Regions from separate parts of the Micromonospora zhanjiangensis genome, predicted to be linked through region 2. Evidence: predicted binding sites of a transcription regulator. Region 2 holds the regulator's gene; the other holds the start of a gene.
What was found. The regulator HrcA, encoded in region 2, represses chaperone genes, less so after heat shock. The targets are predictions, from matches to a motif close to GGTTNGCACNCTCNNNNNGAGNGTGCNAACC.
Positions count from the first base shown of each region.

Region 1 (5,485 bases), on a different contig from region 2:
CTGGCCGCGGCGTCAGGCGTCCGTGGTCTCGCTGGTGTCCGCGGTCTCGTCGGTGTCCGCGGCGCGACGGGTCTGGCAGTTCGGGCACAGCCCCCAGAAGGTCACCTCGGCCTCGTCCACATCGAACCCGTGCGCGGTGTCCGGATCGAGGCACGGGGCGCTGCCGCGTGAGCAGTCGATGTCGGCGATCTCGCCGCAGCCACGGCAGACGACGTGATGGTGGTTGTCGCCGACCCGGGCCTCGTAGCGGGCCGGGCTGCCGGCCGGCTCGATCCGCCGGGACAGGCCGGCCCGGGACAGCGCACCGAGCACGTCGTAGATCGCCTGGATGGAGACCGAGTCGAGCCGTTCGCGGACCCGCCGGGTGATCTCGTCGACCTCCAGGTGGCCGCCGCCGGCGAGGACGTCGAGCACGGCGAGGCGCGGCCGGGTGACCCGAAGCCCCCGGGAGCGGAGCAACTCCTCACCTGACATGCCGTAATCACAGCATGACCAGTCGGGACCGACAACCGGGGAATCGGACGAGGTGGCCTACGCTGGCCTCGGTCGCTCCCGATCCGTACCGGAGGTTGTCGATGTTCAGAGAAGTCATGGGCCTTCCGGCGCATGCGTTGGTGATCCATGCCGCGGTGGTCTTCGTCCCGCTGCTCGCGGTGCTCGCCATCGGGTACGGCGTCCTGCCGGCCTGGCGCGGCCGGCTCGGCTGGGCGGCGGCGATCCTCGCCGTACTCGCCCCGGTGACCGTCTTCGTCGCCAAGGAGTCCGGCGAGGAACTCGAGCACATCCTGGCGGAGAAGAACTACGGCGCCGAGATCCTGAAGCAGGTCGAGGTCCACAGTGGGTACGCCGACCAGCTGTTCTGGTGGACGGTGGGTCTGGCGGTGGCCACCGCCCTGCTGCTGTTCGCCACCAGCCGGCACCCGCGGGCCGCGGCGCTGCCCGGCTGGGTCGGCACGGTGCTGACCGGCCTGGTCGTCGTGCTGGGCGTGCTCGCGGTGATCTACGTCTACCTGACCGGCGACTCCGGAGCCCAGGCGGTCTGGAAGGGCGTCGTCTAGCACCGTCGCTCGGGTGGCGGCCGGGTCGGAGCAGGACGCCGGGTCAGAGCACGACCCGGCCGCAGAGCAGGCAGAACAGCACCAGCAGCACCACGCCGGCGACCACGGCGACGGTGCCGGTCACCGTCCGGGCGCGTTGTTCCTCCGCCTCCACGGCGAGGACGTCCTGCGGCGGGAGTTGACGCGGCGGGGCGGGCCGGATGTGCACCGGCGGACGCCAGTCCCCGGCCGGCACCGGAGTCGGTGGCGGCCCGGCGTAGCCGACCTGCGCCGGTGGCGGGGCCGCCGGTAGCGGCGCCGGAGGCGCCATCGGACCGCCGGGCTCGGGTTCGACCGGCCGGCGCCAGACGTCGTGGCCGGCCGGGTCGCCGCTGAAGTCCGTCACGCTGTCCGACGCTACCAACGTCGGCGGCCGACGAACCCGCCCGACGTGCCCGTCGCGGCGGCCGGCCCGGCCCGGCGGGTGATCCCGGCCAGCGGCCGGACCCGCCGCGCGCGGGTAGGCTTGCCGGCGTGGACAGGCTTGACGAACCGCGCCGACCGGCGTCGGCGGCCCGGCCGACCCGGCCCGAGCGCCGCGCGGACGACGCTCCGGTGCTGCCCGAGCGGTCGGCCGACGACACCGATCACGGCTGGGGCGAGCGCTCCGACTCCAACGACGACCGACTGCTGGCCGACCGCCCGCCGCACTGGTGATCCGCCCCGGGCTGTCGGTCGCCGAAACGGACGTCTCGCCCCGCGCCGGGTCAGGAAGCGCCGCTCGCGGCGGGTGCGCTGCTGCTCTTGGTCGTCGACGACGAAGACGTCGAGGTCGAGGTCGACTTCGCCGGGTCGCTCGATCCCGATCCGCCGTCGCTCTTGGTCGCCGAGTCGCCGCCCGACGACGAGGACGACTCGGACTTGGCCGCCGGCTTGCCGGCGGTCGGCGATTCGGAGCCGTTGGCCCGGGAGTCGGTGCGGTAGAAGCCGGACCCCTTGAAGACGATCCCCACCGAGTTGAACAGCTTCCGCAGTCGTCCCTCGCACGACGGGCACTGGGTCAGCGGCTCGTCGCTGAACGACTGGACCGCCTCCAGCTGGTGGCCGCACGCGGTGCAGGCGTACTGGTACGTGGGCACGGGTTCCTCCGGATCTTGCGACTTGTCTGGCACTCGACGTATCCGAGTGCCAATGGTGCGGCATCGCACCCTCGATCGTCCAGCGGAAGTGTGGTGCGTGACACTCAGTCACGCCGAGAGCCGTCGTAGGCCCCCGCTCGGCGTGACCACCGCCCGTACCCGGCGGTCGTGTGGTTGCGCGGGGACGTGCTCGATCAACTCCTCGTCGTACACCAGGGCCACGGTGAGGGCGGCGGGGCCGCACCGGGCCAGTGCCCGGTCGTACGAGCCGCCGCCGCGGCCCAGCCGGACGCCGGTCCGGTCCACGGCCAGTGCCGGGACCACGATCAGCTCGGCGGTGCCGACCGCCCCGGCGCCGAGCCGGTCGGTCATCGGCTCGCGGATGCCCCGGCCGGCGACCCGCAGCGTCCCCGGCCCGGCGTAGCCGGCCCAGTCCAGGTTTAGATCCGGCAGTAGCACCGGCAGCAGCAGCCGGGCGTCGGGCGGCAGCGCGGTTCGCAGCACCTCGGGCAGCTCGGCGCCGCCCGGCTCGGCGCCGATCGGGACGTACCCGGTGACGGTGGCCGGCCGCAGGTCGCGTACCAGGTCGGTGAGGGTGGCCTGGACGCGCCGGGCGGCCGCCGCCCGCCGCTTCGCCGGCAGCGACCGACGGCGGGTGAGCACGGCGCGCCGCAGGTCGATCTTGGCGCCGGCCGAGGCTTCCGCTTCATCCGAAAAATTCGGCACGCAACTCTCCAGCGGGAATCCGGGTTAACCGATAGGGCTGTGCAGTCAGCATCGCAGTCGCCGCTCGCGCGACCGCCGGGGGGAAGAGTGACGTTGCGGGGCCGGTTGACCACCGCGTTCCTCGCGGTCGTGCTCGGTCCGGTGCTGCTCGGCGCGGTGTTCGTCGGCGGGACCCTGGCGACGGTCGGCGCCCACCGGTCCGCGGAACGCCTCACCATCGCCGCGAACACGGTACGCACCTCGGTCGGCGCGTTGTGCCGCCAACTGCACGCCGCGGCGGACGCCGTCGCCGTGACCGACCCGACCCTGCGACCCGGCGCCGCCGGCCAGTTGGTGGCCCACGGCCTGGCCGACGCGGTGCTGGTCACCGGCGCGGACGGCGCCGTCCAGGCGGGTACCCCGCGGCAGCCCGCCGGGCCGTGGGCCGACTGCTCCGCCGCCGCCCCCGCCGACGCGCCGGCCCGCGCCCTGGCGGTCCGGGTCGAGCTGCGCGACCCCGACGGCCGACCGATCGGCGCGGTCACCGCGACCCAGGTGCTGGACCTCGCCTTCCTGTCCCGACTGGCGGCCACCATCGGCACCGAGGTCACCCTGCTCGGCGGGGCCGGCGGTGGCCGGACCGCCGGCACCCCGAGCACCGAGAACCTGCGCTCCCGGGAGGCGGTGCTGGCCACCGCGGCGCGGCTCACCGGCGACGGGACGGCCCGCACCGACGGCGGCGGCCGGTACGTCCGGCGGGTCGGCCCGTCGCCCGGCCAGCCGCTGCCGCTGGTGCTGTCGGTGGCTCCGGACGACCCGGCCGCCCTGTACGCCGTACTGATCGGGGCGGTGCTGTTGGCCGGGGGCTGCGCGGTGGTCGCCGCCCGGCGGCTGGCCGGTTCGACCACCCGGCCGCTGGCCGAACTGGCCCGGGCGGTCGACCGGGTCGCCGACGGCGACCTGGAGGCCCGGGTGCCGGTCCGCACCTGCGACGAGGTGGGTCGGCTGGCCGGCGCGTTCAACCGGATGACCCGGGAGACCCAGTCCTACGTGCAGGCCCTCACCACCAGCCGGGACCAGCTGCGGGGCCACCTGGCGGTGCTCGGCGACACGCTGGCCAGCACGCACGACCTGCCCGGGATCCTGCGGGTGATCCTGCGGTCGGCGCTGGCCACCACCGGCGCCCGGGCCGGCCTGGTGCTGCTGGTGGACCCGCGTGCGGCCACCCTGGTCGGGCAGTGCGCCGAAGGGCTGGACGACCCGACCGCGCTCCGGATCCCGCTGGGCAGCGGGCTGCTCGGCCGGGTCGCGGCCACCGGCGAGCCGTGCCGTGGCCGGGTCGACCGGGACCGGCCGCGGCTCGCCGCCGGCGAACCGCGCCGCGGCACGTACGTCGCGGTGCCCTTCGCCGCCCCGGCGCCCGCCGGCGACGGCCCGCCCGGCGGCCCGGTCACCCGGGCACCGTTCGCGCCGGGGGTGGCGGCGCCGCCGGCGTTGGGCGTGCTCGCCCTGTACGACCGGCTCGGCTCCGACGAGTTCGACGACGCCGACCTGGCCACCCTGCGCACCTTCGCCGAACGGGCGGCGGTGGCCGTGGACAACGTCCGGGTGCACGAGGAGGTCCAGCGGCTGTCCCTGACCGACCCGCTGACCGGCTTGTGGAACTACCGCTATCTGAAGGACTCGATCCGTCGCGAGGTGGAACGGGCCAGCCGGTTCGGCCGGATGCTCAGCGTGCTGGCGCTGGACCTGGACCGGTTCAAGGACGTCAACGACACGTACGGGCACGCCGCGGGCGACGTGGTGCTGGCCGAGTTCGCCCGCCGGATCCGCGGCGTGATCCGCGAGGTCGACCTGGCGTTCCGGCAGGGCGGGGAGGAGTTCGTGCTGCTGCTGCCCGAGACCGACGCCCGGGGCGCGGCCACCGTCGCCGAGCGGCTCGGCGCGGCGATCCGCAACAAGCCGGTGGTGGTCGCGGCGGCGCCCGGCTCGGCGGTCCCGCCCGCGCTGATCGAGATGACCGTCTCCGTCGGCATCGCCGTCTACCCGGACCACGGGGGCACCGGCCAGCGGGTGCTCGCCGCCGCCGACGACGCCCTGTACGCGGCCAAGGCCGCCGGCAAGGACACCTACCGGGTCGCGTCGGGGGAAATGCCGGGGGAAATGGTGGTGGCGACCGGCGCCGGATCACCCGAGGACGGTCCGCCGTGGGTCGGCAACCGGCAGGTCGACCCCTCCGGCGGCGCGTCTTGCGGGCCACACCCGCCGCGGCAGAGCCGTGGCGGATAGTCTCGCGGCATGTCGGAGCATTCAGCGTCCCCAGCCACGGCCTCCACCTCGACCGCGGGGCCTCGGGCGGTCAAGGCGGTCATTCCGGCCGCCGGTCTCGCCACCCGGTTCCTGCCGGCGACCAAGGCGGTGCCCAAGGAACTCCTGCCGGTCGTGGACCGGCCGGTGCTGCAGTACATCGTCGAGGAGGCCACCGCGGCCGGCATCGGTGACGTCCTGCTCATCACCGGCCGGGGCAAGACATCCATGGTCGACCACTTCGACCGCCGGCCCGACCTGGAGACCCGGCTGGCGGAGAAGGGCGACCAGGAGCGG
Region 1 covers NZ_JBHSBN010000001.1:365,084-370,568, forward strand. Annotated here, with positions in the region: gene ACFOX0_RS01740 (Fur family transcriptional regulator) at 13-474, opposite strand; gene ACFOX0_RS01745 (DUF2231 domain-containing protein) at 576-1,058, shown strand; gene ACFOX0_RS01750 (hypothetical protein) at 1,102-1,443, opposite strand; gene ACFOX0_RS01755 (hypothetical protein) at 1,572-1,754, shown strand; gene ACFOX0_RS01760 (FmdB family zinc ribbon protein) at 1,805-2,176, opposite strand; gene ACFOX0_RS01765 (5-formyltetrahydrofolate cyclo-ligase) at 2,285-2,902, opposite strand; gene ACFOX0_RS01770 (GGDEF domain-containing protein) at 2,990-5,170, shown strand; gene ACFOX0_RS01775 (UTP--glucose-1-phosphate uridylyltransferase) at 5,180-5,485, shown strand, end outside.
Region 1: ACFOX0_RS01760 (FmdB family zinc ribbon protein) is a predicted target of HrcA. The motif match lies at 2,201-2,231, and genes of this name have one in related genera.

Region 2 (5,485 bases):
GGACAGGAAGTAGCCGGTGGAGAGGGCGGACAGCGCGGCCAGCTCGGCGCGCAGCTCCGGCTCGGCCGGCCGGCGGAGCAGCTCCTTGGCGCCGGCCAACGCGCCCGGGGCGCCCCGGACCAGCGACCCGCACACCGCCGCCACCGCCTCATCCAGCGCGTCGTCCGGGACCGCCGAGGTGACCAGGCCGACCTGCGCGGCCCGCCGCCCGTCGAACGTCTCACCGGTCAGGTAGAGCTCCGCCGCCGCGCGCGGCTGCAACCGGCGCAGCACCGTGGCCGAGATGACCGCCGGGATCACCCCGATCCGTACCTCGGTGAAGGCGAAGGTGGCGGTCTCGGCGCAGACCGCCAGGTCGGCCGCCGCGATCAGGCCCAGCCCGCCGGCCCGGGCCGGCCCGGCCACCCGGGCCAGCACCGGCTTGGGGCACTCCCAGACCGCCGCGAGCACGTCACCGAGCAGGCCGGCCGGCACCGTGCCGGAGGCGTACGCCGCCGCGGTCTCCTTCAGGTCGGCGCCGGAGCAGAACACCGGGCCGGTGTGCGAGAGCACCACCACCCGTACGGCGTCGTCGGCGACCGCCCCGGCCAGCGCGGCCAGCAGCTGGGTCATCAGCGGCGTGGACAGCGCGTTGCGGTTGTGCGGGCTGTCCAGGGTGAGGGTGCTCACACCGGCGCTGGTGACGACGCGGACGAGCGGATCGGTGGCGGCAGTCATGCCGGCACAATAGTCGGATGCCCGGCCTGCTCCCAGACGGTGAACCGGTACCCGACGACGGGTCCCTGCCGCCCGCCGCGCTCGCCTCGACCGGCGCGCGCGGCTTCGGCGTGTACCTGCACGTCCCGTTCTGCGCCAGCCGGTGCGGTTACTGCGACTTCAACACGTACACGGCGAGCGAACTGGGCGGCGGGGCGAGCCGGGACACGTACGCCGACACCGTGCTGGCCGAGCTGGCGCTGGCCGCCCGGGTGCTCGACGAGGCCCCGCCGGCCCGGGTGGACACCGTCTTCGTCGGCGGCGGCACCCCGACCCTGCTGCCGCCGGACGACCTGGCCCGGATCCTGGCCGCCATCGACGCGACCTGGGGGCTGGCGGCCGACGCCGAGGTGACCACCGAGGCGAACCCGGAGTCGGTGACGCCGGAGTCGCTGAAGGCGCTGCGGGCCGCCGGCTACACCCGCATCTCGCTGGGCATGCAGTCGGCCGCGCCGGGGGTGCTGGCGATCCTCGACCGGACCCACTCGCCGGGCCGGGCCACCGCCGCCGCGACCGAGGCCCGGGAGGCCGGGTTCGACCACGTCAACCTGGACCTGATCTACGGCACGCCGGGGGAGAGCGCGGACGACTTCGCGCAGTCGCTGGCCCGGGTCACCGCCGCCGGGGTGGACCACGTCAGCGCGTACGCCCTGATCGTCGAGGACGGCACCCGGCTGGCCGCCCGGATGCGCCGGGGCGAGCTGCCGTACCCGTCGGACGACGTGGCCGCGGACCGGTACCTGGCCGCGGAGGCCGCCCTGACGGCGGCCGGCTTCTCCTGGTACGAGGTGTCCAACTGGGCCACCTCGGCGGCGGCCCGGTGCCGACACAACCTGCTCTACTGGACCGGCGGGGACTGGTGGGGCCTCGGGCCGGGGGCGCACAGCCACGTCGGCGGGGTCCGCTGGTGGAACGTCAAGCACCCGACCGCGTACGCGTCCCGGCTGGCCGCCGGCCGGTCGCCCGGTCTGGCCCGGGAACTGCTCACCGCCGCCGACCGGCACGTCGAGGACGTGATGCTGCGGCTGCGGCTGGCCGACGGGCTGCCGCTGTCGGCGGTCGCCCCGGCCCAGCAGCCGTACGCGGACCGGGCGCTGGCCGACGGCCTGCTGGAGCCGGCCGCGCACGCCGCCGGCCGGGCGGTGCTCACCCTGCGTGGTCGGCTGCTCGCCGATGCCGTGGTCCGCGATCTGCTGCCCTGAGCACCGCCCGGGCCGGGACCGCGTGCTGTCGCCTCGGCCGGGACCGCGTGCTGTCGTCCCGGGCCGACGGAGGCGGGGTGCGTCCACGATCGGCGACCGTGGACGCACCCGGTCAGGTCACTTGATGAAGCTGGCCGACAGCGGGTACTTGTACAGCCCGCCCTCGTTGGCCTTCACCCCGGCGATGATGCCGAACACGATCTGGACGACCATCACCGCGACGTTGGGCAGGTAGAACATGCACCAGCCGACGAAAAGCAGCACGAACGAAATGATCGACCAGAGGATCTGGAAGTTCAGCGCGGCGACCGCGTGCGCCTTCACCGTCGGTGACTGCTGGCCCTTGGCCAGGTGGGCGATCAGCGGACCGACGAAGCCGAGCGACCCGAAGCTGATCAGGGCGCCGACGGCACCACCGAAGTGGGCGATCAACGCCCAGGTCTTGTCGTCGTTGGTCGGGTAGCCGGCCGGAGCCGCGGCACCGTACCCGCCGCCGGGTGGCGGAGCACCGTACGGCCCGCCACCGGGCGGCGGGTAGCCACCGCCGACGGGCGGCTGGTTCCCGGCCGGCGGCGGGTAGCCGGTGGCCCCGCCGGGCGGCGGGTACGAGCCGGGCTCGTCGTAGCGTGGCGCGGTGGGCTCGGCGGGCCCCGGCGGGGACGCCTCGCCCGGCGCCGGCTGGGACGCTGGGGGTGGGGTCGGAGAGCTCTGGTCCCCGGGCTCGGGCCCCGGGTGCCCCTCTCCGGGAGGGCGAGGTGGTTCAGTCATGGACGACACGGTAGGACCGCCGATCAACCGGCGCCAGCACGTCGACGCTCGTTTCCACCTGGCCGTTCGGTCAGGTGGGGGCGACCGCCCGGTCGGTGTCGGTGTCGGGTGTCCGACTTGTCGCATAGCGGCCGTTGCTCGCAGAGTGATCATCGCGGCTGCCGGGTAGCACGTCGTAGACTGGCACTCGTTACATTCGAGTGCCAGAGTGCATTCGAGTGCCAGAGTCTCGGAGGGGCGGTACGCCGCGCCGGCGGCGAGGGGGTGACAGTGGGTCTGGACGATCGCAAGCTCGACGTCCTGCGGGCGATCGTGGAGGACTACGTCGCCACCCAGGAACCGGTGGGCAGCCGGGCGCTGGTCGAGCGCCACCAGCTCGGGGTGTCCCCGGCCACGGTCCGCAACGACATGGCCGTGCTGGAGGAGGAGGGCTACATCCGGCAGCCGCACACCAGCGCCGGCCGGGTCCCCACCGACCGGGGCTACCGGCTCTTCGTCGACCGGCTGTCCCGGGTGAAACCGCTCACCCCGGCCGAGCGGCGGGCGATCGAGCGCTTCCTGGTCGGCGCCGTCGACCTCGACGACGTGGTGCACCGCACGGTGCGGTTGCTCGCCCAGCTGACCCGGCAGGTCGCCGTCGTGCAGTACCCGAGCCTGGCCCGCTCCTCGGTGCGGCACCTGGAACTGGTGCCGATCTCCACCACCCGGCTGATGCTCGTGATGATCGCCGACACCGGCCGGGTCGAGCAGCGGCTGGTCGAACTGCCCGCCCCGCTGCCCGCCGACGACGTGCTCGACCTGCGCCGGCTGGTCAACGAGAAGCTGGTCGGCAAGCGGCTGTCGGAGACCCCGCCGCTGGTCCAGGCGCTGGTCGAGGAGGTCGGTCCGGGCCTGCGCGGCGCGATGACAACGCTGTCCACCGTGCTGCTGGAGACCCTGGTCGAGCGGCACGAGGAGCGGATCGCGCTGGCCGGCACCGCGAACCTGACCCGGGGTGGTCTGCTGGACTTCCAGGGCACCCTGCGACCGATCCTGGAGGCGCTGGAGGAGGAGGTCGTCCTGCTCAAGTTGATCGGCGAGATCGAACCCAGCACCCCGTTGCGGGTCCGGATCGGCGACGAGAACGAGATCGACAACCTCCGGGCCGCGTCGGTGGTCAGCACCGGCTACGGCCCGGGTGCCACCATCGTGGGTGGGCTGGGCGTACTCGGCCCGACCCGGATGGACTACCCCGGCACCATCGCCACCGTACGTGCCGTGGCACGCTACGTCGGTGACCTGCTGGCGCAGAACTGACCCGACCCTGACGACCGGCGGCCAAGTGAGATTGACATGGGGACACGGAACGCAGTGACCAAGGACTACTACGGCATCCTCGGCGTCAGCCGGGACGCGTCCGACGACGAGATCAAGCGCGCCTACCGCAAGCTGGCGCGGCAGTACCACCCGGACGTGAACCCGGATCCGGCGGCGCACGACCGGTTCAAGGACATCAACGCGGCGTACGAGGTCCTCTCCGACGACAAGAAGCGGCAGATCGTCGACCTGGGCGGCGATCCGCTGGCCCCGGGCGGCGGCGGTGCCGGCCCGGCCGGCCCGGGCGGTGCCGGTCCGTTCGTCGGGTTCCAGGACATCATGGACGCGTTCTTCGGGGCCGCCGGCGGCGGTGCCGGGCGCGGGCCGCGACCGCGTACCCGGCCGGGCGCCGACGCGATCATCCGGCTCGAACTGGACCTGCACGAGACCGCCTTCGGGGTGGAGGCGCCGATCACCGTCGACACGGCGGTGCTCTGCACCACCTGCTCCGGCGCCGGCACGGCGGCCGGCACCCACCTGGCCACCTGCGAGGCGTGCGGCGGGCGCGGCGAGGTCCAGTCGGTCCAGCGCACCTTCCTCGGCCAGGTCGTCTCGTCCCGGCCGTGCACGGTCTGCCAGGGCTACGGCACGGTCATCCCGCACCCGTGTGCCACCTGCGCGGGCGACGGCCGGGTCCGTACCCGGCGGTCGCTCACCGTCAAGATCCCGGCCGGGGTCGAGGACGGCATGCGGATCCGGCTCGCCCAGCAGGGCGAGGTCGGCCCGGGCGGCGGCACCGCGGGCGACCTGTACGTGGAGATCCACGAGCGGGTGCACGACGTCTACTCCCGCAAGGGCGACGACCTGCACTGCCGGGTCACCGTCCCGATGACCGCAGCGGCCCTGGGCACCCGGTTGACCATCAAGACGCTGGACAGCGAGGAGACGGTCGACGTCAAGGCGGGCACCCAGCCGGGCAGCACGCTGCGGCTGCGGGCCCGGGGCGTACCGCACCTGCGCGGCACCGGGCGGGGTGACCTCTACGTGCACCTGGACGTGCGTACCCCGACCAAGCTCGACGCCGACCAGGAGCGGATGCTGCGCGACTTCGCCAAGACCCGGGGCGAGGAGATCGCCGAGCTGACCAAGCAGGGCGGCTTCTTCTCCCGGATGCGGGACGCCTTCAACGGGCACGGCTGAGACCCGACCGGGTGAGCGCGCCGCTGTTCCTGGTCGGGTCGCTGCCGCCGGCCGACTCGTACACCCTGGCCGGCCCGGAGGGGCACCACGCGGCCACCGTGCAACGGCTGCGCGTCGGCGAGGAGTTGCTCCTCGCCGACGGGCGCGGCGGCACGGCCACCGCCGAGGTCGTCTCCGTCGGCAAGGGCACCCTCGACCTCACCGTCACCTCCCGCCGGTACGCCGATCCGCCCGACCCGCGGCTGGTGGTCGCCCAGGGCATC
Region 2 covers NZ_JBHSBN010000031.1:14,079-19,563, reverse strand. Annotated here, with positions in the region: gene ACFOX0_RS28975 (enoyl-CoA hydratase-related protein) at 1-717, opposite strand, end outside; gene hemW (radical SAM family heme chaperone HemW) at 735-1,958, shown strand; gene ACFOX0_RS28965 (DUF4870 domain-containing protein) at 2,076-2,726, opposite strand; gene hrcA (heat-inducible transcriptional repressor HrcA) at 2,997-4,022, shown strand; gene dnaJ (molecular chaperone DnaJ) at 4,077-5,222, shown strand; gene ACFOX0_RS28950 (16S rRNA (uracil(1498)-N(3))-methyltransferase) at 5,234-5,485, shown strand, end outside.